4 regions of the Brenneria sp. L4-2C genome follow, and region 2 is predicted to be linked to each of the others. Evidence: predicted binding sites of a transcription regulator. Region 2 holds the regulator's gene; each other region holds the start of a gene.

Region 1 (5,999 bases), on a different contig from region 2:
AATTCACGACGCGGACGACGATCGAAGACCGGATCCGGCGGCAGAATCAGCGGACGTTCGCCCTGCGCCATTTTCAGCAACGCCGCAGCCAGAGTTTCGATATCCAGCTCTTCTTCAGGCTGCAATTTGGACAACAGCGCACGGTACATATCCAGATCGCTGCTTTCCAGCTGCTGTTGAACTTTGGCGGCAAACTTCGCCAGACGGCGTTGTCCCAGCAGTTCAGCATTCGGCAGTTCGACTTCAGGAATGGTCAGCTTCATGGTGCGTTCGACGTTACGCAGCAGACGACGCTCACGGTTTTCAACAAACAGTAATGCGCGACCGGCGCGACCGGCGCGACCAGTACGACCGATGCGGTGGACGTAAGACTCGGCATCCATCGGAATATCGTAGTTAACCACCAGGCTGATACGATCAACGTCCAGACCACGGGCAGCCACATCGGTGGCGATCAGAATATCCAGACGGCCATCTTTCAGACGCTCCAGCGTTTGTTCGCGCAAAGCCTGGTTCATGTCGCCGTTTAATGCCGCGCTGTTGTAACCGCTGCGTTCCAGCGCTTCGGCCACTTCCAGCGTGGCATTTTTAGTACGGACGAAAATAATCGCCGCATCAAAATCTTCCGCTTCCAGGAAACGCACCAGCGCTTCATTTTTACGCAGGCCGTGGACAGTCCAGTAGCTCTGACTGATATCCGGGCGAGTGGTGATGCTGGACTGAATGCGCACTTCCTGCGGATCTTTCATGAAGCGACGCGTAATGCGACGAATGGCTTCCGGCATCGTCGCGGAAAACAGCGCGGTCTGATGTTCCGCCGGGATCTGCGCCATGATGTTTTCCACATCTTCAATAAAGCCCATACGCAACATTTCATCGGCTTCATCCAGCACCAGTCCGCTCAGGTTGGACAAGTCCAACGTGCCGCGCTTCAGGTGGTCCAGCAAACGTCCCGGCGTACCGACCACGATCTGCGCGCCGCCGCGCAAAGCGCGCAGCTGGACGTCGTAACGCTGGCCGCCGTACAGAGCAACCACGTTCACGCCGTGCAAATGTTTAGCAAAATCATTACAGGCTTCGGCAACCTGTACAGCCAATTCGCGCGTTGGCGCCAGCACCAGCATCTGCGGCGCTTTTAATTCGGGTTTGAGATTGTTCAGTAATGGCAGCGCAAATGCCGCTGTTTTACCACTACCGGTCTGCGCCATCCCCAGCACATCGCGACCACTCAATAAATGAGGAATACACTCCGCCTGAATCGGCGATGGTTTTTCGTAGCCCAAATCGGTAAGGGCATTAATAATGGGGGCGGACAGCCCCAGATCAGCAAAAGAGGTTTCAAGCTCAGTAGTCATGTACACGTGCCTCATAAATGGCGGCCAGTCTACATAACTCGTCGAGAAAATTTTCAGTCATTTTCATTGAAAAGTGTGAACCGGCTCAAATTGGATTAAAAAGCGAACAAAAAAGCCCTCACCCGCTAAGGTGACAACCGTAGTTTTAAGGCGATAGTATTGTTCGTCAGCTATTGCTGGTCCGATTCTGATAGGTCGTCTTGCTCTTGGCCCAATAGCGCCAATTCCAACAATGCATAGCGGTGCTCAACAAAATTGTGAACGTTGTTGGCAACCGTCAGCTTGAACAGCGCCAAAGCGGTGTTCTTGTCCCCCAGACTTAGGTAGTGCTTACCTAAATAGAAGTCAGTTTCACTGAGATGCTCAGCGAGCGAAGTGTTATCCGTAGCCTCTTCCTGCAAACGGCTCATCAGCACTTTTTCGCTGATACCGTCCAGGTAGAATTCGACAATATTCCATCCCCACGGCCCTTTCTGCGCCCCGTCATAGCGTTTCTGCAACGCTACTTTGGCCGTCTCCGGATTGATTTCTCGCTCCGCAAGGTACAGCCACAACGAACGGAAAGGATCATTTGGATCGTCTCGATAAAACGCCAGCAGATCATCCTGCGCTAACAGGTAACGACCGCCATAGTACAAAGCGATGCCCCGGTTTAAACGCGCGTAATTGTAAGTTGGATCAAGCTCTAGTACAGAATCAAACGCTTCATAGGCAGCATCAAAATTGCCTGCCTGCGTTAAGTAAATACCCAGATAGTTAAAAACTTCCGGCATATCAGGGCGGATCGATAACGCTTGTGAAAAATCATTTCGCGCTAATGCTCGCAACCCTAAACTATCATACAGCACTCCACGCTCATATAATAGCTGTGCTCGCTCATCATCGGTGAGTGCCCGGCTGGCAAGAATTTGTTCCATGCGCGCCAGAATCACTTCCTGCTGTAAAGTAGGCTGTAATGGAATTGCCAACACTGCGTCTTTACGCCAATCCGTGTTGCTGCATCCTGCCAGCATAAGAGCTGTCGCAACATAACACCAGCGCAAGAAAGGCTTCATTTCCCACTCCCGAAGACAAACATTGGATGAACATCCTGTCCCGGTTTGCTCAATGTAAGGACGTCCGCTCCTTACGATCACGGCTCCTTAAAGGAGCCGTACTACTGTTTTTAACAGTTATTCTCCCTCAGAAGGCGCGACTGCCGCTTCCTGAGGTTGAGCATTTGCTTCTTTAATGCTTAAACGTACGCGGCCCTGGCGGTCGACTTCCAGTACCTTGACCGGTACTTCCTGACCCATTTGCAGGTAGTCGGTCACTTTTTCAACGCGCTTGTCGGCGATTTGAGAAATATGCACCAGACCTTCTTTACCGCCGCCGATGGCGACGAAAGCGCCAAAGTCAACGATACGCGTGACTTTACCTTGATAGATACGGCCCACTTCGATTTCAGCCGTAATCTCTTCGATACGGCGAATCGCGTGTTTGGCTTTCTCGCCGTCGGTAGAAGCAATCTTCACCGTACCGTCATCTTCGATCTCGATGGTGGTGCCGGTTTCTTCCGTCAACGCACGGATAACCGAACCGCCTTTACCGATAACGTCTTTAATCTTATCAGTACTGATCTTGATGGTGTGGATACGCGGGGCAAATTCGGAAATATCGCCGCGCGGCGTGCTGATAGCCTGTTCCATCACGCCCAGAATGTGCAGACGGGCGCCCTTGGCCTGATTCAAGGCAACCTGCATGATTTCGCGGGTGATACCTTCGATTTTAATATCCATCTGCAACGCGGTGATGCCTTCGCGGCTACCGGCTACTTTAAAGTCCATATCGCCCAGATGATCTTCATCGCCCAGAATATCGGACAGTACGACAAAGTTCTCGCCTTCTTTAACCAGGCCCATCGCGATACCCGCGACAGCGGCTTTAATCGGCACGCCGGCATCCATCAATGCCAGAGACGCGCCGCAAACGGACGCCATGGAAGAAGAACCGTTGGATTCCGTAATCTCGGAAACCACACGCACGGTGTACGGGAACTCATTGGCTTTCGGCATAACCGCCAGAACGCCGCGTTTCGCCAGACGCCCATGACCGATTTCACGGCGCTTCGGCGAGCCGACCATACCGGTTTCCCCAACGGAGTACGGAGGGAAGTTATAGTGCAGCAGGAAGCGATCGGTGCGTTCGCCGGTCAGTTCGTCGATGTTCTGCGCATCACGCTCGGTACCCAGCGTAGCGGTAACCAGCGCCTGCGTTTCGCCACGGGTGAACAGCGCGGAACCATGTGTACGCGGCAATACGCCGGTGCGCACATCCAGACCGCGGATCATGTCTTTTTCGCGACCGTCGATACGCGGCTCGCCGCGCAGCACGCGGCTACGAACCACGTTTTTCTCTACGCTGCCCAGGATGTCCTGGATTTCGCCGGCGTCCAACGTTTCATCTTCAGCTAACAGAGCGGCTTCTACATCGGATTTGATAGCATCAACCTGCGCGTAGCGTTCCTGTTTTTCCGTGATGCGGTAAGCATCGCCCAGGCGCGCTTCCGACAACGCGGCGACACGCTGCTGCAAAGACTGGTTGATTTCCGGCGCCTGCCAGTCCCACTTCGGTTTACCGGCTTCGGCGACCAGCGCATTGATGTTTTCGATAACAACCTGCTGTTGCTCATGGCCGAACACCACGGCGCCCAGCATTTGCTCTTCACTTAACAGATCCGCTTCGGATTCCACCATCAGTACCGCGCCTTCGGTACCGGCGACTACCAGATCCAGACGACTCTCTTTCAGTTCGTCGGTAGTCGGGTTCAGCACGTACTGATCGTTCAGGTAACCGACGCGCGCCGCGCCGATCGGGCCGCCGAACGGGATGCCGGACAGGCTCAGCGCGGCGGAAGCGCCGATCATCGCCACGATATCGGGGCTAACCTGCGGGTTCACGGACACTACGGTGGCAATGACCTGAACTTCATTCAGGAAACCATCAGGGAACAGCGGACGGATAGGACGGTCAATCAAGCGGGAAATCAGCGTTTCGCCTTCGCTTGGACGGCCTTCACGGCGGAAGAAACCGCCAGGGATACGACCGGCCGCGTAGGTACGCTCCTGATAGTTAACGGTCAGCGGGAAAAAACTCTGACCGGGTTTGGCTTGTTTCGCGCCAACAACGGTAACAAACACCGCAGTGTCATCCATGCTTACCATAACAGCGGCGGTAGCCTGGCGAGCCATCATACCGGTTTCTAACGTAACAGTATGTTGACCGTATTGAAATTTACGAACGATCGGATTCAGCAAAATAATATCCTTAGCTTGGGCGCATCATACCTGTTCAAGATAAACACGCCGGTGAACGCCTGATCTTTGCATTACATCCTCACGACTAATGACAACCCTTACCCTGCTCATGCGGATAAAGCCTCTCATTAGCCGCGCGAATCTCTGCAATGAAAGATCATAATGAAAACAACAACTACATTACTCTGTTTTACGAGCGCTTCCTAGAAGAAAGGGGCCCGAAAAGGCCCCTTCCTACCGAAACCCGGAAGACTTAGCGACGCAGACCCAGACGTTCGATCAGACTGGTGTAACGTGCTACATCTTTACGCTTCAGGTAGTCCAGCAGCTTACGACGCTGAGAAACCATACGCAGCAGACCACGACGGCTATGGTGATCTTTTTTGTGCTCGGCAAAGTGACCTTGCAGATGGTTGATCTGCGCAGTCAGCAAAGCAACCTGAACTTCGGTGGAACCGCTGTCGTTAGCGCCGCGACCGAATTCCGCAACGATTTTAGCTTTCGCTTCAACACTTAGAGACATAGTAATACTCCAAACATTATAGATAAAAAAAAACAGGCGCCGATCTCTAATTCAGCCACCCAATAGTTAAGCCGCGCTATTCTACTCTTAGCCTCATCCGATAGCAAGGTAGCAACAAACGTGCTTACTCCTGAAACTCGACCACCAAACGGCGGGGAGCCACGCGCCCTTCGTCGTCGATCTCGCCCATGCCGATGAACTTATGTTCATCGCCTTCGGTAATTCGGACCATTCCGTCCAGAGGCGCGCCGGCGGCCTGAACCGCTTGCCCCAGTTTCAGGTAGCCGGCGGTAACCGACGGTAAATTCACTTCGGGAAAGCCCATCGCCGGACTCTCCATCGGCATTAACAACGGGTCTAGGCTCAATGCGGGCGAACTCCCCTCAACCTGCGCCTGTTCCAGCAACGCGTTCAACTTATCCAGCGTCACCATCCTTTCCGCGGGATAGGTAGCTACCTGCAAACGGCGCAGATAAATCACATGCGCGCCGCAACCAAGCCTTTCGCCCAAATCATCAATGATGGTGCGAATATAGGTGCCCTTCGAGCAATGAATTTCCAGCTCAAGCTCATCCCCCTCATAGCGGATAAACAGCAGCTCATAAACGGTAATATCTCGCGCTTCACGCGGAACGACCTGCCCCTGACGCGCATATTCATAGAGCGGACGCCCCTGATACTTCAGCGCCGAATACATTGAGGGAACCTGTTTCGTCGCGCCACGAAAACCGTCCAGCGCCGCATCCAGATCTTTTGGCGAAAAAGTGACCGGGCGTGTTTCAATGATGTTGCCGTCGGCGTCAGAGGTATCCGTCCGCTGCCCAA
Region 2 (5,999 bases):
CGCTCATTTGCCGCTCCGATCTGCTGTTGCTCGACGAACCCACCAACCACCTCGATCTGGATGCGGTGATCTGGCTGGAGAAATGGCTGAAAAGCTATCCGGGGACGCTGGTGCTGATTTCGCACGACCGTGATTTTCTCGATCCCATCGTCAATAAGATTTTGCACATCGAGCAACAAACGCTTAACGAGTACACCGGCAATTACAGCTCTTTCGAACGGCAGCGGGCCACGCGGCTGGCGCAGCAGCAATCGCTGTATGAACATCAGCAGGAGCGGGTCGCACATCTGCAACATTACATCGACCGTTTCCGCGCCAAAGCGACCAAAGCCAAACAGGCGCAAAGCCGGATAAAAATGCTAGAGCGGATGGAAATGATTGCGCCGGCGCATGTGGACAACCCCTTCCGCTTCAGCTTCCGGGCGCCGGAGTCGCTGCCCAACCCCTTGCTGCGCATGGAGAAAGTCAGCGCCGGTTATGGCGACAAGCTGATTTTGGAATCGATCAAACTGAATCTGGTGCCGGGGTCGCGCATCGGCCTGCTGGGGCATAACGGCGCGGGGAAATCGACGCTGATCAAGCTGCTGGCGGGAACGCTGGAACCGATTCAGGGGGAAATCGGGCTGGCGAAAGGCGTGAAGCTGGGCTACTTCGCCCAGCATCAGTTGGAATTCCTGCGCGCCGATGAATCGCCCTTACAGCATATGGTGCGTCTGGCAGAACGGGAAACCGAGCAGCAACTGCGCGATTACCTCGGCGGCTTCGGTTTTCAGGGCGACAAAGTCACGGAAATCACCGAGCGTTTCTCCGGAGGAGAAAAAGCCCGGCTGGTGCTGGCGCTTGTCGTCTGGCAGCGCCCGAATCTGTTGCTGCTCGACGAACCCACCAACCACCTGGATCTCGATATGCGGCAGGCGCTGACGGAAGCGTTGATCGATTTCGAGGGCGCGCTGGTGGTGGTATCGCACGATCGGCACCTGATTCGCTCCACAACCGATGACCTCTATCTGGTTCACGATCGCAAGGTCGAGCCTTTCGACGGCGATCTGGAGGATTACCAGCAGTGGCTGACGGACAGACAGCGCCAGGACAGCGCCGCCGACGAAACGCCCAAAGAAAACGCCGCCAACAGCGCTCAGGCCAGAAAAGAGCAAAAGCGGCGGGAAGCCGAACTGAGAGCACAGACGCAACCGCTGCGCAAACAAATCGCCCGGCTCGAACAGCAGATGGAAAAACTGGGCGCGGCGCTGGAAGCCGTTGAGGCCAGGCTGGCGGATACCGGGCTTTACGATATCAGCCGTAAAGCCGAACTCACGGACTGCCTACAGCAGCAGATAAAGGCGAAAACGGATTTGGAAGAAACTGAAATGGCGTGGCTTGAGGCGCAGGAACAGCTAGAGCAAATGAATCAGCAGCTCTCGTCTTAGCCTTTCTCTGGCGCGGACCGATAGGCAGATTATCGGTCCGCGCCGAATGACTAATGCCAAATCAGCAAGACACAGGCGGCCGTCAGCAATCCCATCGAGACGTTGAAGATAATCCAGGCTTTTTTACTGCGCAACAAACGGCCGATCAGAGTGCCGAATCCGAGCCATATCGCGCCGGCGACCAGATTCACCAGTACGATGCCAAGACTTATCGCCGCCACCGAGTGATGATATTCCCTCCCCGGCAGGCTAAAGCTGGCTACCGCCCCCAACGCCATCAGCCAGGCTTTGGGATTGAGGAATTGCAGCAGCCACCCTTGATAAAACCGAATCGGCCGCGGCGGCGCGTCCAGGGTTTCCAGCTTTTCGTAGGCGGCGGTGGCGACTTTCCACGCCAGCCAAAGCAGATACAAGCTGCCAAGCACTTTCAGCATGAAATGCAAAGAGGGATAGATGAGGATCAGGCTGCCTACGCCAAATGCCACCAGCAATAAAATGCTCTGCATGCCAAACATGATGCCAATCATCAACCACAAAGAGCGGAAAAAACCAAAATTGGCGCCGGACGTGGTCAGCAACATATTGTTCGGGCCTGGCGTAATGGCGGCAACCCAGAGAAAACCTAACATCGACAGAAACAAGCTCAGTTCCATGTAACGGGTGCCCCTCACCCTGAAGCGTTTTTGCGGTATAGTTGGTCACGAATGCATTGTTAAGCGGCAGCATTGAAGCTAACAGTGTGATATTAATCGCACAAGTTCGGATACCAATATTTTTATTCATATTACGTATGACGCTTTCCGCCCGGCTTGAGAAGCGCATTCCAGCCTGGCTTACTCAATTTCTGGACAAACAATCGTGATTATTCCCTGGCAACAACTCGAACCCGAAACACTGGAAAATCTCATCGAATCTTTCGTTCTCCGGGAAGGAACGGATTACGGCGAGCAAGAACGGACGCTGCAACAGAAAGTCGCTGATGTGCGCCGGCAGTTGGAATCAGGCGAGGTCGTGCTGGTATGGTCTGAGTTGCATGAAACAATTAACATCATGCCGCGCCGTCAGTTTAATGCGGGCGGGCATCCCCCTCACTAAGCGCTGGCAAAGCACTAAAAGAAGATGTATCTGTATTACGGACCATGCTAACAACGATGAAAACAGCCTGAGGTTGACGACATTCCCTATCGCAGCCAGACCGAGATGAACCGCCGGGCGGCAGAGCGACAGATCCCGGCGGAGTTCGTCGCGGAGGTCGGCCCCGTCTGATACCTTTTCTTTTTTGATGGCGTATTCGCCACCATGACGGAGTAAATCGTCTTATGTCGCATAAGCATCCGATTATTGCCGTGACCGGCTCCAGCGGCGCGGGAACCACAACAACCAGTCTGGCCTTTCACAAGATCTTTCATCAACTGAACATGCGCCCCGCCCAGCTTGAAGGCGATAGCTTTCACCGTTATACCCGGCCGGAAATGGATATGGAAATTCGCAAGGCGCGAGATCTTGGCCGTCATATCAGCTATTTCGGCCCGGAGGCCAATGATTTCAGCCTGCTGGAGCAATCCTTCATCGAATATGGTCGGCACGGACGAGGGAAAACGCGTAAATATCTTCATACCTATGATGAAGCCATTCCCTACAATCAGGTACCCGGTACATTCACGCCGTGGGAACCCATGCCCGAACCGACCGACGTGCTGTTTTATGAAGGACTGCACGGCGGCGTGGTGACCGACCAGCACAACGTGGCGCAGCATGTCGACTTACTGGTCGGCGTGGTGCCTATCGTCAACCTGGAATGGATTCAAAAACTGATCCGTGATGTGAATGAACGCGGCCACTCGCGCGAAGCGGTCATGGATTCGGTCGTCCGTTCGATGGATGATTACATCTCTTACATTACGCCGCAGTTTTCACGAACCCATATCAACTTCCAGCGGGTTCCCACCGTGGACACCTCCAACCCCTTCGCGGCCAAATCCATCCCTTCGCTGGACGAGAGCTTTGTGGTGATCCATTTTCAGGGGCTGGACAATATTGATTATCCCTATCTGCTGGCGATGTTGCAGGGATCGTTTATTTCCCATATCAACACGCTGGTCGTGCCGGGCGGGAAGATGGGTCTGGCGATGGAATTAATTATGGCGCCATTGGTTCAGCGTTTGCTGGAAGGGAAGAAAATCGAATAGTCGCTCGAAAAAAAGCACGGCGGCAGAAACCAGGTCGCTACCGTGCCTGCTCCGGTTCAACGCGGTTATGCCAATTCCCGGACCTCATGGCTGTGGGTCACCTCTACCGCTTTAGCCAGCATCAGCGCCACGGAGCAATAGCGCTCCGCAGACAGCGCGACCGCGCGTTCTACGGCTTTCTCGGTCAACCCTTTGCCGGAGACGATAAAATGCAGGTTGATATGGGTAAACAGACGCGGCGCCTCCGCTTTCCGCTGCGACGTGAGTTTAACCTCGCAGTCGGCAACATCGTTGCGCCCTTTTTGCAATATGGACACCACATCAATCGCGCTGCATCCGCCCACCGACATCAATACCATTTCCATTGGACTTGGCGCTTTATCCCCCGAATTTCCATCCATTAAAATCTGATGTCCGGAAGATGATTCGCCAAGGAATGTTAAGCCTTCAACCCACTTCACTCGAGCCTGCATGGTACCCTCCGCTAAAAAATTTTTGAAAATTTATATCGTTACTGTACAAAATCATCTGATAACCAGAGCTTTATCATGCTGAAGTGAGACAACACAAGACACGTCCTTCAAGCTGTGTTAAAAACAAGAACAGTATCTGCCTTATTCTGGACAAACTCAGATGCCGGGGAGATGATGACGTCGCCAAATAAAGGCTCCAGTATATTCCCTGACGTCGTTCTGCCTACACTGAATTTGAACTTTTAACAGTAAATACGCCGTACAGGGAACTCTGAGCCCTGTGAATTGCGCAGTGACTGACAACAGAGGATGATATCGAATGGTTCTCGGCAAACCGCAAACAGACCCGACTCTTGAATGGTTCCTTTCTCATTGCCATATCCACAAGTACCCATCGAAGAGTACGCTTATTCACCAAGGTGAAAAAGCAGAGACGCTTTACTACATCGTGAAAGGCTCCGTCGCCGTGCTGATCAAAGATGAAGAAGGCAAGGAAATGATTCTTTCTTATCTGAATCAGGGCGATTTTATCGGCGAACTCGGCCTGTTTGAGGAAGGTCAGGAGCGCAGCGCCTGGGTGCGGGCGAAAACAGCGTGTGAAGTTGCTGAAATTTCTTATAAAAAATTCCGACAACTGATCCAGGTTAACCCCGATATCCTGATGCGCCTGTCGGCTCAGATGGCCAGCAGACTGCAAGTGACTTCAGAAAAAGTCGGCAATTTGGCTTTCCTCGACGTAACGGGGCGTATTGCTCAGACCTTGTTGAACCTGGCGAAACAACCGGATGCCATGACCCACCCGGACGGCATGCAAATAAAAATCACGCGTCAGGAAATCGGCCAGATTGTCGGCTGTTCACGCGAGACCGTAGGGCGGATACTTAAAATGTTAGAAGACCAAAATTTGATCTCCGCACATGGTAAAACCATTGTGGTTTACGGCACTCGCTAAACCACAATAATTACCCGACGACAAAAAAGCGTGAGAAAATCTCACGCTTTTTTTTATCCGATATATTTATCAACGATAATATTATTATTCAAAAATAAACAATCCCAATTCAATTGAGCGAATTTATCAAATCCGCTCAATATGAGAAGGGAGGCTGGTTCGGGAATCCAATCAGGGCAGGACTTTCGCTGACTGGATTACAATCGGTTTGGCGGGCACATTTTGATACGGGCCGACGTTTTCAGTCTGCACCTGGGCAATTTTATCCGCCACCTCCATGCCTTTGACTACCTTGCCGAACACCGCATAGCCGAAATCGCGCTGACCGTGATCGAGAAACGCATTGTCTGCCACGTTGATAAAGAATTGACTGGTGGCGCTGTCTTTTTCCGCCGTACGCGCCATCGAAATAGTGCCGCGCAGATTGCGTAACCCATTATCCGCTTCGTTAACGATCGCAGCGTTGGTCGCTTTCTGCTTCATATCGCTGGTGAAACCGCCCCCTTGAATCATGAAGCCGGGGATAACCCGATGAAACGTCGTCCCGTTATAAAAACCGCTATTAACGTACTCGACAAAATTCTTCACCGAAACCGGTGCTTTTTGATTATCCAACGCCAGTTCAATATTTCCTGCCGATGTGGTCAGTAAAACATGCGTGGTGCCGGAAGCAGCAAACGCTGGAGAAAAAGCAGTGAGTGATATAAAGGCTGCCGCCGCAACCAGAGTACGTTTGAGCATGAGAATTCCTTTTTGAAGAAATCGACTACAGAAAGCGTAGTGATTGTATGTATCCGCACTCCTTAGCGCCACCCATTTACTTTTTTTTACGTATGGCCGGCATACCGTAACCCATTGTTAAATACCGTGCGGCGTTATGCCGACCTTATCGCATGAGAAAGAAGCGGCATGTCTGCCGGTGATGTCGCCTGAACAGGTATTTCGAATAATAGAACGC
Region 3 (5,999 bases), on a different contig from region 2:
GCCAGCCCCACTCACTGGCGGCTAAGTGCGGATTTTTAACACCGCCAATTAAATTCCCTGTAGCTCCATCGACACCGGTCTGCACGGTTTCGCAGGTACTGAAGTAATAACTGAAAGACAGAAAATCGACCGTGTGAGTCAAGATCTGAATATCGTCTTCTTCAATCTGAAGATGAATACCCTGCTCACGGAAATAGCGCTTCATATAGCCGGGGTAATAACCGCGCACGTGCACATCGGCAAAGAAATCATTGCGGTGGTCGGCGTGCATACAGGCCATCACATCATCGGGATTTGGGGTCAGCGGGTAAATGGGCAGACTTAAAACCATGCATCCAAATTTTGCCTGCGGCATGATTTCCCGGCCAATCTTCGTCGCAAGTGCGCTTGCCACTAATTCGTGGTGCACCGCCTGATATAAATCTTGCTGACTCAGCTCATTCTTAGGCGTTTCGATGCCTCCACTCATCAGGGGGTGATGTAACACCGAGTTAATTTCATTAAAGGTGAGCCAGTATTTCACCTTGTGCTGATAGCGGGTAAACACCGTGGTGACATAGCGGGCATAAAAACTGATCAGCACCCGGTTCGCCCAGCCGTTATATTCCCTGGTCAGATGCAGCGGTGTTTCATAATGCGAAAGAGTTACCAATGGCTCAATGCCGTATTTATGGCACTCGTCAAAAAGGGCGTCATAAAACGCAAGTCCCGCTTCATTGGGGTGCGGTTCATCACCATTGGGAAAGATACGCGACCAGGCAATTGAGGTGCGAAAAATCTTAAACCCCATTTCGGCAAAGAGTTTAATGTCTTCTTTATAACGATGATAAAAATCGATCCCTGTAAGCTTCAGGTTATCTTCCGTCGGCTGTGCCGTCATCGGTCCCATCACCCCTTGAGGGGTGACATCCTGGATACTCGGCCCTTTGCCGTCAATGTTCCAGGCCCCTTCACATTGGTTGGCCGCAACCGCGCCGCCCCACAAGAAACCACTTGGAAATGTCATGTTTTACTCCAGTAAGAAGAAAGGGTTAACGCTGTAACTGACGCTGGACGTCAATGATTTCCTCAATCAGCTCACGTGCCAACATGGAGGTCATGATGTGATCCTGCGCATGGACCAGCACCAGATTGACCTGCACCTTGCCGCACCCTTCGTCCAGACCAATCAACATGGTCTGAACATCGTGCGCACGTTTTGAGGCTTGCGCTGAGGCAGAAAGTTTCGCCGCTACCTGCTCCCACTCGCCACGTTTGGCGGCACGCAGAGCCTCCATCGCATAGCTGCGCGATTCCCCTGCATTGATGATCAATTCCATTACCGTTGATTCCATATCCATGTTCTGTCTCCACTCAATATAAGAAGGCGGGAGGAACGGCTTATGCCGTTGCCACTTCCTGATCTTGTTCCTGCTCAAGAAGCTGCTTTTCGTAAATTTTGAAGAAAGGCAGGTAGATAAATATGTCGATAACAATCAACGCCACAACTAACAGTGTGTTGTTCATGACCCAACCAGCCCCCCATGCTGCGCCAACCGGAGCGGGCGTGGTCCAGGGAACTAGCGAGATCACTTTGGCAATAAGGCCGCTGGTGGTGGCAAACCAGGCGATGACGGCGTTCACCACCGGGGCGATAATGAAGGGGATAAAGAGCACGGGGTTCATCACCACCGGGCTCCCAAAGATGACCGGTTCGTTGATGTTGAAGCAGACCGGCACCACCGACAGCTTACCAATAGCACGAAGGTGCACCGCTTTACTGCGCATGTAGAGAAGAACCAGCGCCAGGGTGGCACCTGAGCCACCGAGATTGATGAAGAAAGCCCAGAATGCTTCAGCGAAAATGTGCGGAATAGGCAAACCGTTGGCTAGCGCCGTCTGGTTCAGTCCGAGGTTGATCAGATAGAACGGTTGCAGAATGCCGACGACAATCGCCCCACCGTTGATGCCTGAGAACCACAATACCTGGCAGAGTAAGACCGCAATCAGAACCGCCGGTAAGGAGTCCGCCGCCGAAATCAGCGGGGTGAAGGCAGTCATGATGATCTCCGGCAACAGCATGCCAAACTGATGCTGTAGCACCACGTTCAACGGATAAATCGTGCAAATAATAACAATCGCCGGGATTAGCAGATTAAAGGAGTGGCGAATTTTATCCGGCACCTGTTCTGGCAACTTAATACCGATGTTATATACCTTCAGGATGCGGACCAGTTCGACGCAGAATACTCCCACCAGAATCGCGGTAAAAATCCCCGATCCGCCGAGGAAGGCCGCGGGGAGTGAACCCTCTTTATAGGGCGACGAGATCAGGAGAAAGGTCATCAGGGAGAGCATTGCGCAGGAAAAAGTATCCTGCTTGTAGGTTTGCGCCAGGTTATAAGCTATCCCCGCACTGATATAGCAGGCCATGATCCCCATCGTCATGTGGTAGGGGGTCATGATTTCGTTAAAATACTCTTGGGCAACGGATAACCACAGCTTACCAATAAAGAACGAGGTATCCGGCGAAAAAGGCGGAAAAGCAAAAATAAGTAAAAAAGAGCCAACGATCATAAAGGGCATAGCGCCAATAAAACCATCGCGCACCGCCATTATATGGCGTTGTGTTCCGGCGATAGCGGCAACGGGCGTGATTTTATTTTCAATAAAATTAAAAAATGCGTTCGACATAATAATACCCTGTAAAATTATTGCACTGGGTTGGTTTTAGCGTCGCGGATCAGTTTCAGTGCATCATCAAGGATTTTTTCGCCTTTGAGCATGCCGTAATCCATATTGCTGATAATGGCGATAGGTTTACCTTCACGCTGCGCAATGATTTTAAATTCCTCAAACTTATATTTAATTTGTGGTCCTAACAGACAACAATCAAAATGTGGAATGGTCGATTCAAATTCTTCCATCGCCACGGCAATAATTTCCGCCTCAATACATTTAGAACTGGCAACTTGTTTCATTTTATTTACGACGATACTTGTCGACATACCAGCCGCACAACACAGGAAAATTTTGTTCATCGTTCAGCCCTCTTTTTATAGAAAGATAAGTAAGTGACAAAGGCGATCTATTTCAACCACGACACATTAGATGAACCGGTGGGATTCCCCTGTACACCAGAGTATCTGGTAAATCGTGTATGTCCTCTCGGGTTACATGCATCTGTATGACATTTGCATACTGGCAGCACGGACAAGGGGATTCCGTGATAAGATACGCAAAAAAGATGGAGCACTTACAATTCATTACTTATTTGTGATAAAAATCACATAAAATTAAGTATTCACTTAATTTATTTCGCAATAAGTTGTTTTTTAACTATACACAGGTGCATTGTTAAGTGTTTTTAAGTGAATGAATGGAAGGCTACATTGAGAACACAAGTATCCGGCCTACCAATCGTCCATGTACGCAGACAACGTTATCAGATAATATCAATCGGCTATCCTTACATATAAAAAGAATGGAATATGTTAATGACACAAGAAGAACGGTTAATCGAGTTAGAAGAGCTAATCAAAATGCAGGGAAAAGTGACTCTTGATTACATCTGCCAGCAATATAATATTTCGTCTGATTCCGCTCGCCGGGATTTAGTTAAACTTGCTCAACTCCCGCATATTATGCGCATCCGTGGCGGCGCTATTCTGGCAGAAAAACGTGTTGAATACCCTTATGTTAAACGTACACAGTGTAGCCCTGAAAAAGCACTACTTTCAGCTTGGGCTGCAAAAAACATTAATGATAAAGATATCATTTTCATTGATGCCGGCACCACATCTGTGGCCCTTGCTCGCCAATTACCCTCATCGGTATGTGTTATTACAAACTCTATTGAAGTACTAAGTGAGATTATTGGAAAAAAAGGGATCAGCATATCCATATTGGGAGGGGGATTTGATGATTACTCTCATGCTATATTAGGCAATACAACCATAGAGCAAATTAAAAGATACCATGCTGACAAAGCTTTTATTGGCGTCAGCGCATTATCTGAAGCAGGAATAACAACAGATACGGAACTTGATGCACTGCAAAAAGTAGCCATGGCGAAACAGTCAAAAAAGGTTATCTGCATTACCTCATTTAGCAAATTCAACACTCAACTGATGTATCAGTCATGCACCTGGTCGGACATTGACCATATTATTACAGATAAACTCCCCCCACAAAACATACTAAAACTTATTGAAGCGAATGATGTGGAACTGATTGTGGTGAACGAGAAAACTGTTGACATAGATAAGTATAACTGAAACTCCCTAAATTTTTTGAGCAACCCAATTCAAAAAATCCGGATAATAATTGTTACACTGAATGTCTCTACAATAAACGTGAGCATTTCTGATTGTGACTTTTTTAATTCAGCTTATATTCCTTTTTAAGGAATATAAGCCAGTGGCATAGGGCTTGCATTTCACAATTCATGAATGATGTCTAGCTCAATATCATGTTTTAAAAAAAATCACTAAAATTATCGTATGCAGGATTGGTTACTGAATCACCCCGGTTTTCCGGGAGAGTATTTTGTCTTTGAACTCAGGCTGCCAGATCACCGTTTCCGATGGAAGCGTAATATGCCTGTTCTGCTTCTGCCTGCGTGATATGACCCAGTCGTTCCAGTAATCGTCTGTTGTTATACCAGTCCACCCACGCCAGCGTGGCTAACTCCACTTTGGCGCGGTTTTTCCAGCTCTTACGATAGATCACCTCCGCTTTATAAAGTCCGTTGATGCTTTCTGCCATCGCGTTGTCGTATGAGTCACCCGTGCTGCTGGTCGATACCAGAAATTCTGCATACTTAAACCGATGCGTGTACGCCAGCGACACATGCTGGGAGCCTTTATCACTGTGATGGATAGTGCCACCGCAGGGGCATCTGAACCACAACACCTGCGCCAGGGCGTCCAGCACGAACGTCGTTTCCATCGACGACGAACCCCATACTACCGGCGAACACGTCGATAATGAAGGCCACGTATGCAAAGCTCTGCCGGGTGCACATGTAGGTAAAATCAGCCACCCACACCTACTCCGGCCGTTCTACCACGAACTGGCAGTTCACCCGGTCACCTGCGGCAACGTCTTTCCGGCTAACCATGGTGCGCACTTTTTTACCCCGGCGCACACCAGCAAGCTCCATGACCTTCATCAGCCTAGTGATCGTGCATCTGGCCACGCTGATACCCTCCTGACGCAACTGGCGCCAAACTTTGCGTACTCCATATACACTGTGGTTTTCATCGTACACCCGCCGTATATCCACCTTCAGTCGCTCATCGCGCTAGTGACGCAGGCTGCGTTTCTCCAGATGATGGCGAATCCAGGTGCGGAGCATCTCCGGCGAGCAGCCAATCTTTGGGGCAATGGAGTTGAAGGCTGCCCATAATTAATGGTATTCGCTCTGACTTTCCAGAACCATACGGACGGCCCGCTGACGGACCTCAGGGGAAAAACGCATATTTTTGGTCATCCTGTTTACCTCTCTCAAAAAGTTTAGTCTCCAGGATTTCCGGGGCAGTTCAGTTTATCGTCACCTGACTATAACTCCGGCAGGCCCAGTTTCAGGAACAGACTGTTTGGTAATGCCATATTCAGCCCCGGACTACAGCTTATTCGCCAGAGACTGTGGCAGCTTCCCACCGTCTGCACCGCAAGCTCTTTCCCTATTCCGCGAACACGTAACTCTTCGAAGCGCCTGCGGCTTGTTTTCCACTGTTTCCACAGGACGCAGCGTAGCCTGCTCCTTATCCACATGTTTAGCGGGCGCATCAGCGACGGCCACTGGTTCAGACCGTAGTAGCTTTTCCATCCCGTCAGGTATCGCTTCAACGGCCGGATTAGCTGCTCCAGACTCCTTCCCGTGTTACGCCCCGTCAGCGCCCTTACCCGCGTTTTGAACCGCTTTACCGACTCCGGCGACACCACGCACCACACCTTCCTGCCCGTTCTGAAGCTATAGCCCAGGAACTTACGCGTGTCAGGGCGCGCTACCGCAC
Region 4 (5,999 bases), on a different contig from region 2:
ACGCACGCGCCGTTTTTATCCGTCGCCAGCGTCATTTCGCCCAGCTCGCGGCGCAGCATATCGCGAAACGCTTCGGAACGATTGGCATACCCTTTGCGCTGCATCAGTTCGTCAAAGTTCTGCGCCAGTTGATCATCCATTGAAATCGTCAGTCTTTGCACCGTCAGCCTCGCAGAGCAGTAAAATAGGGTAAGTTTGTGGGAAATTATATACGCAAATACGGCCTAGCGCAGCGCCTGAACAGCGCCGCGCCAAATCGCAGGAAGGATTACAGCAGAATACGCAGCATACGACGCAGCGGTTCGGCGGCGCCCCACAGCAGCTGGTCGCCCACCGTAAAGGCGGACAGATATTCCGGCCCCATATTCAGTTTGCGCAACCGGCCGACCGGGGTGGACAACGTACCGGTCACCGCCGCTGGCGTCAGCTCGCGCATCGTGATCTCGCGATCGTTCGGCACCACTTTCACCCAATCATTATGGGTCGCCAGCATTTGTTCAATCTCCGGCACCGCCACATCTTTTTTCAACTTGATGGTAAAGGACTGGCTGTGACAGCGCAGCGCGCCGACGCGAACGCACAGACCGTCAACCGGGATCGCGCGGCGGGTGCCGAGGATCTTGTTGGTTTCCGCCTGACCTTTCCACTCTTCGCGGCTCTGGCCGTTATCCAGCTGTTTGTCGATCCACGGAATCAGACTGCCGGCCAAAGGCGCGCCGAAATTGTCGGTCGGCAACGTGCCGCTGCGGGTCAATGCGGTCACTTTGCGTTCGATATCCAGAATGGCTGAGGCGGGATCCTGAAGTTCTTTCGCCACTTCGCCATGCAACAGGCCCATCTGCACCAGCAGTTCGCGCATATGACGCGCGCCGCCGCCGGAAGCCGCCTGATAGGTGGAAACCGCAACCCAGTCCACCAGATCGTTGGCGAACAAGCCGCCCAGCGACATCAGCATCAGGCTGACGGTGCAGTTGCCGCCGACAAAGGTTTTGATGCCTTTATCCAACCCCTGCCTGATCACATCATGGTTGACCGGATCAAGAATAATAATGGCGTCATCCTGCATGCGCAGGGAAGAGGCGGCGTCAATCCAATAGCCCTGCCAGCCGCTTGCCCGCAGCTTCGGATAGACCTCATTGGTATAATCGCCGCCCTGGCAGGTGACGATGATATCCAGCGCCCGCAGCGCTTCCAGGCTGTAAGCGTCCTGTAATACGCCTTGCTGGCCTCCCAACGTGGGCGCCGGTTCACCGTGCTGAGAAGTGGAAAAGAATACCGGGCGGATCCCGTCGAAGTCGCGTTCTTCGACCATACGCTGCATGAGAACCGAGCCGACCATACCGCGCCAGCCAACAAAACCAACATTTTTCATGGTAACTGTCCTACCTTGGGAGTAACAAAAAGAATCCTGACTGCTGTCTTAGTGTAGTAATTGATAGCAAATACATTAAGAGAGTAGACCCACCACCCTCTGGGCGTTGCGGGCAGGCGGCAAGCGAGCGAACTCCGCGCGCAGACATCAGTGCGGGTGATTGGCAGCCGACACACCTGCAACTTGAAAGATGAGGGGTATAACGACTTTCCACCATACAAAATGTACATAAAGTCGCAAGTGAATTTATTCGATAATATGACGTTTTTCAGCAGCCATTCTAATATCATCGTTTCTTATGCAGGATGATGTACCACTTTGACGCTCAGGAGCAAGACGCTGAAATGACGGAAATGATCTCGGCAACCGTGCTGTTGCTGTTAATTATGGACCCGCTCGGCAATCTGCCTATTTTCATGTCGGTGCTGAAACACCTGGATCCTAAACGCCGACGCGTGGTGCTGATTCGGGAAATGCTTATCGCGCTGGGGCTGATGCTGATCTTTCTTTTCGCCGGCGAGCGGATCCTCGCCTTTCTTAATCTGCGCACCGAAACGGTCTCGATCTCCGGCGGCATCATACTGTTCCTGATCGCCATCCGCATGATCTTTCCCTCGCGGGAAGGCGGCAGCACCGGCCTGCCCGCCGGGGAAGAGCCCTTTCTGGTGCCGCTGGCGATCCCGCTGGTGTCCGGCCCGTCGATTCTGGCGACGCTGATGCTGCTGTCCCATCAATATCCCGATCAACTGCCGCACCTGACGCTGGCGCTCTTTATCGCCTGGTCGGTTTCCTTCGTTATCCTGTTGATGTCGAATCTGTTTTTACGCTTGTTAGGCGAGAAAGGGGTCAACGCGCTGGAAAAATTGATGGGGTTGATTCTGGTGATGCTGTCGACGCAGATGTTTCTGGACGGCGTGCGGGCGTATATGCGGCTGTGAAACAACGGCCGTGGCGGCATACCTTACCGCCACGCCGTCGGATCATCAGAGGAAAATACTGCCTAGCGCGGCCAACAGGAAGGCAATGGTGCCGATCAGCGTTTCCATCACCGTCCAGGTTTTCAGCGTGGTTTTCTCATCCATTTCCAGGAAACGCCCGACCAGCCAGAAGCCGGAGTCGTTCACGTGCGACAGCACCGTCGCGCCGCCGGCGATGGCGATGACGATGAAGCACAGATCGAACTGACTTAGCCCGGTGGTCGCCGCCACCGCCGGCGCCATCAGCGCCGCCGTGGTCGTCAACGCCACGGTGGCCGACCCCTGGGCGATACGTAACGCGGCGGAGACCACGAACGCGGCGACAATCACCGGCATTCCGTTATCAGCCAGCATATCGGCCAACGCCGTACCGATACCGCTGGCGCGCAAGACGCCGCCGAACATACCGCCGGCGCCGGTCACCAGAATAATGGAGCATACCGGGCCTAACGCGCCGTCACACACATTATTAAGATGCTTGCGGCTGCGCTGTCCGCTGAACATGATCAGGGAAAACAGCACGGTGATCAGCAGCGCCACCGGGGTTTTCCCCAACATCCGCAGGAACTGCACCACCGCGTTGTCGCCGGTGATCACCCCCATGACCGTCAGCGTATTCAGTCCGGTATCGAGAAAGATCAATACCAGCGGCAGCAACAGCACGCTCAATACCACTGAAAACGAGGGCGGCGTATGTTGTTCATCGGCCTTGACCTCTTCCAGAAAGGTGGAAGGCAGCGGTACATGGAACTTCTTGCCCGCCCACAGACCGAACAGATAGCTCCCCAGATACCAGGTTGGAAAGGCGATAATCAGACCGACGATCACCAGCAGACCAATATTGGCGCCAAGCAGTTCGCTGGCGGCGACCGGCCCCGGATGAGGCGGCAGTAACGCATGCATGACCGCAAATGCCCCGGCTGCGGGCAGCGCGTACTTCAGGGTTGAACCGCCAAAACGCTTCGCCACGCTGAAGATGATCGGCAGCATAACGACCAGGCCGGCATCGAAAAAGATGGGGAAACCGAACAACAATGAGGCGATACCCAACGCAAACGGCGCCCGATGCTCACCGAATTTATTGATCAGCGTATCCGCCAACACATTGGCGCCGCCGGTGATCTCCAGCAAACGTCCGATCATCGCCCCCAGACCGACCAGCAAGGCGACCGACGCCAGCGTACCGCCGAAGCCGCTCAGTAACGTAGGGACGATATTTTCATAAGGCGTTTTTGTTACCAGCGCGGTTAACAGGCTGACTAATACCAGCGCCAGAAAGGCATGGACTTTAAAACGCATAACCAGCACGAGTAACAAGGCCACTGCGCCTACCGCAATCAGCAACAGCACGCCGGCACTATAAGCAGATGTAATTTCTGTCATGTTTATTATCCTTTCAATCCCCCGACAGGGGGATTGATTGTTTGTGAGATAGGTCACAGCGCCATTTGATACCGGTAACATGATATCGGTAACATGTTAAGATCGGATACTGATATGTTTCATTTAATTTACATTTTGGGATGGAGATCAAATTATGCCAGGCCAGAGCATTATTCTTATGGGCGTCTCAGGTAGTGGGAAATCATCGGTAGGCGTCAGGCTTGCCCAGGCGCTGCATGCGAAGTTCATTGACGGCGACGATCTGCATCCGCGCGCCAATATTCAGAAAATGGCCGGCGGTACGCCGTTGAATGATGAAGACCGCGCGCCCTGGCTGGAACGCCTGAACGACGCCGCCTACAGTCTGTATCACAAAAACGAAACCGGCATCATCGTCTGTTCGGCATTGAAGAAACGCTACCGCGAGCGCTTACGCCGCGATAATGAAGGAATGACCTTTCTCTATCTCAAAGGCGGCTTTGATCTTATCCTGGCGCGGCACACAGCCCGGGCGGGACATTTCATGCCGACCGAGCTGCTAAAAAGCCAGTTTGACGCGCTGGAAGAGCCGGGCGTCGACGAACCCGACGTGCTGACGGTCGACATCGACGGCAGTATGGAGGAGGTGGTCAACCGCTGCGTCGAGGCGCTGCGCGGCCGTCGGCAGGCGTGACATTCCGTGGCGGGGCCGCCGTTAAATGCTGCCGCCATCCAGCAGCGTGAATCCCACATCGACCATGGCGGGTTCAACATGTTCGCCCCGCAAGCGTTGCAGCAGGCGTTCCGCGCCGATTTGTCCCATGCGCTCGCGGGGAGTCAGCACGCTGGCCAGCTTCGGCACCGTCGTCTGACCGATGTCGTGACCATGAAAGCCCACGATCCCCATATCCTGCGGCACGCGCAATCCCTGGCGCAGGCACTCAAACATCGCGCCGACGGCCAGGTCGTCGTTAGTACAAAAAACGCTATCGACCTGCGGATACTCGGTCTGCGCCTGCCGCAGCAATTCGCCGCCCAGCGAATAGGATGAGGGCAAATCGCTCATCACGCTGTGGCTCGCCAGTTGGCGATCCCGCATGGCCTGCTCATAACCGCGACATTTTGTGATGGTACGCTCATCCTGCCGCGCGCCCAGATAAACGACATGGCGGTATCCCAGCGAAACCATATGCAGGGTCATTTGCCGGGCCGCCTCGAAATTATCAAACCCCACCGCCATATCCAGACAGGGAGAAACCGAATCCATCAGTTCCACCACGGGAATACCCGCGACATCAATCATCTGCCGGGTGCGATCGGTATGAAAACGCTCGGCCAGAATCAGACCGTCGATGTTATAAGCCAACAGCGACATCAGCCGCTGCTCTTCCTTTTCGGGATGATAACCGTAGTGAGCCAGCATGGTTTGATACCCGTGAGCATCGGTGACGCGTTCAATGCCGCGCAGCACTTCCGCAAACACCTGATTGGTCAACGACGGCAGCAGAACGCCAATCGCCCGGCTGGTGGCGCTGGCGAGCATATTGGGCGCCTGATTGGGGATGTAGCCCAACTCATCAAGCACGATGGCTATCTTTTCCTGCAATGCCGCGGAAACCTGAGCCGGATTACGTAAATAACGGCTCACCGTCATTTTAGTAATGCCCACCCGATCGGCAACATCCTGGAGAACCGGTCTTTTCTTCTTCATCATCCACGGAGCACGCCTGCAAATATTGAGCGGGAGTCTAGCAAAAAAAGCGCTCAGGGCATATCAGGAGCGGCGTTTTGCCGCGCTGCCGCGCATAAAAACGCCGTCGGCGCAACGCAAACGCGCGCCATGAAAAATCGCACATCGCGACGAGCTCAGGGGAATGATCCGAAAGCCTCTTATAAAAAACGCTTTACAGACGAGAATGATAATGATTATTATTGCAGTGCGTTCCGGGGGAGCCGATAAGTATGCTTATGTGGATGATATTCACATCACGATGTCGGTTTTACCGCGAAGGCACGACATTGCTCACATTGCTTCCAGTATTTATTTTAGCCAGCTCGGGTGCTGGCTTTTTTTTTTGCCTGTGATTCACCCCGCCAGCAATGTCTCCCGGAAATTTTTTGAACGGAACGTTAAATTTTTTACGCTATCTTATTCCCGGCGACCCGTTAGACTTTACGTAACGAATATACGGGAGACGCTGACATGATCTATTCACGTAAGGCGCAGCAGCGCGGACATGCCAATCATGGCTGGCTTGATAGCTGGCACACCTTCTCGTTTGCGGATT

The links. Region 2 encodes CRP, which controls carbon source genes, mostly activating them, when cyclic AMP is high. Its sites were predicted from a motif close to ATGTGANNNNNNTCACAT; they were not measured.
Region 1: yrbN (protein YrbN) is a predicted target of CRP. The motif match lies at 1,429-1,446, and genes of this name have one in related genera.
Region 3: ABRZ26_RS11505 (PTS sugar transporter subunit IIB) is a predicted target of CRP. The motif match lies at 3,254-3,271, and genes of this name have one in related genera.
Region 4: ABRZ26_RS19450 (GntP family permease) is a predicted target of CRP. The motif match lies at 3,868-3,885, and genes of this name have one in related genera.

Annotation. Positions count from the first base shown of each region.
Region 1 is NZ_JBEIAC010000005.1:145,415-151,413, reverse strand. Features, by position in the region: gene ABRZ26_RS10215 (DEAD/DEAH family ATP-dependent RNA helicase) at 1-1,355, opposite strand, end outside; gene yrbN (protein YrbN) at 1,345-1,416, opposite strand; gene nlpI (lipoprotein NlpI) at 1,526-2,410, opposite strand; gene pnp (polyribonucleotide nucleotidyltransferase) at 2,528-4,651, opposite strand; gene rpsO (30S ribosomal protein S15) at 4,905-5,174, opposite strand; gene truB (tRNA pseudouridine(55) synthase TruB) at 5,299-5,999, opposite strand, start outside.
Region 2 is NZ_JBEIAC010000026.1:22,681-28,679, reverse strand. Features, by position in the region: gene ABRZ26_RS22750 (ABC transporter ATP-binding protein) at 1-1,427, shown strand, start outside; gene ABRZ26_RS22745 (LysE family translocator) at 1,478-2,080, opposite strand; gene ABRZ26_RS22740 (YheU family protein) at 2,286-2,522, shown strand; gene ABRZ26_RS22735 (phosphoribulokinase) at 2,747-3,616, shown strand; gene ABRZ26_RS22730 (OsmC family protein) at 3,682-4,089, opposite strand; gene crp (cAMP-activated global transcriptional regulator CRP) at 4,409-5,041, shown strand; gene ppiA (peptidylprolyl isomerase A) at 5,213-5,782, opposite strand.
Region 3 is NZ_JBEIAC010000006.1:138,348-144,346, forward strand. Features, by position in the region: gene ABRZ26_RS11490 (glycoside hydrolase family 1 protein) at 1-1,006, opposite strand, end outside; gene ABRZ26_RS11495 (PTS lactose/cellobiose transporter subunit IIA) at 1,032-1,340, opposite strand; gene ABRZ26_RS11500 (PTS sugar transporter subunit IIC) at 1,381-2,673, opposite strand; gene ABRZ26_RS11505 (PTS sugar transporter subunit IIB) at 2,691-3,020, opposite strand; gene ABRZ26_RS11510 (DeoR/GlpR family DNA-binding transcription regulator) at 3,477-4,256, shown strand; partial or broken gene ABRZ26_RS11515 (IS3 family transposase) at 4,540-5,473, opposite strand; gene ABRZ26_RS11520 (reverse transcriptase domain-containing protein) at 5,542-5,999, opposite strand, start outside.
Region 4 is NZ_JBEIAC010000017.1:30,494-36,492, reverse strand. Features, by position in the region: gene nikR (nickel-responsive transcriptional regulator NikR) at 1-161, opposite strand, end outside; gene asd (aspartate-semialdehyde dehydrogenase) at 269-1,372, opposite strand; gene ABRZ26_RS19455 (YhgN family NAAT transporter) at 1,717-2,310, shown strand; gene ABRZ26_RS19450 (GntP family permease) at 2,356-3,732, opposite strand; gene ABRZ26_RS19445 (gluconokinase) at 3,887-4,405, shown strand; gene gntR (gluconate operon transcriptional repressor GntR) at 4,427-5,422, opposite strand; gene ABRZ26_RS19435 (pirin family protein) at 5,915-5,999, shown strand, end outside.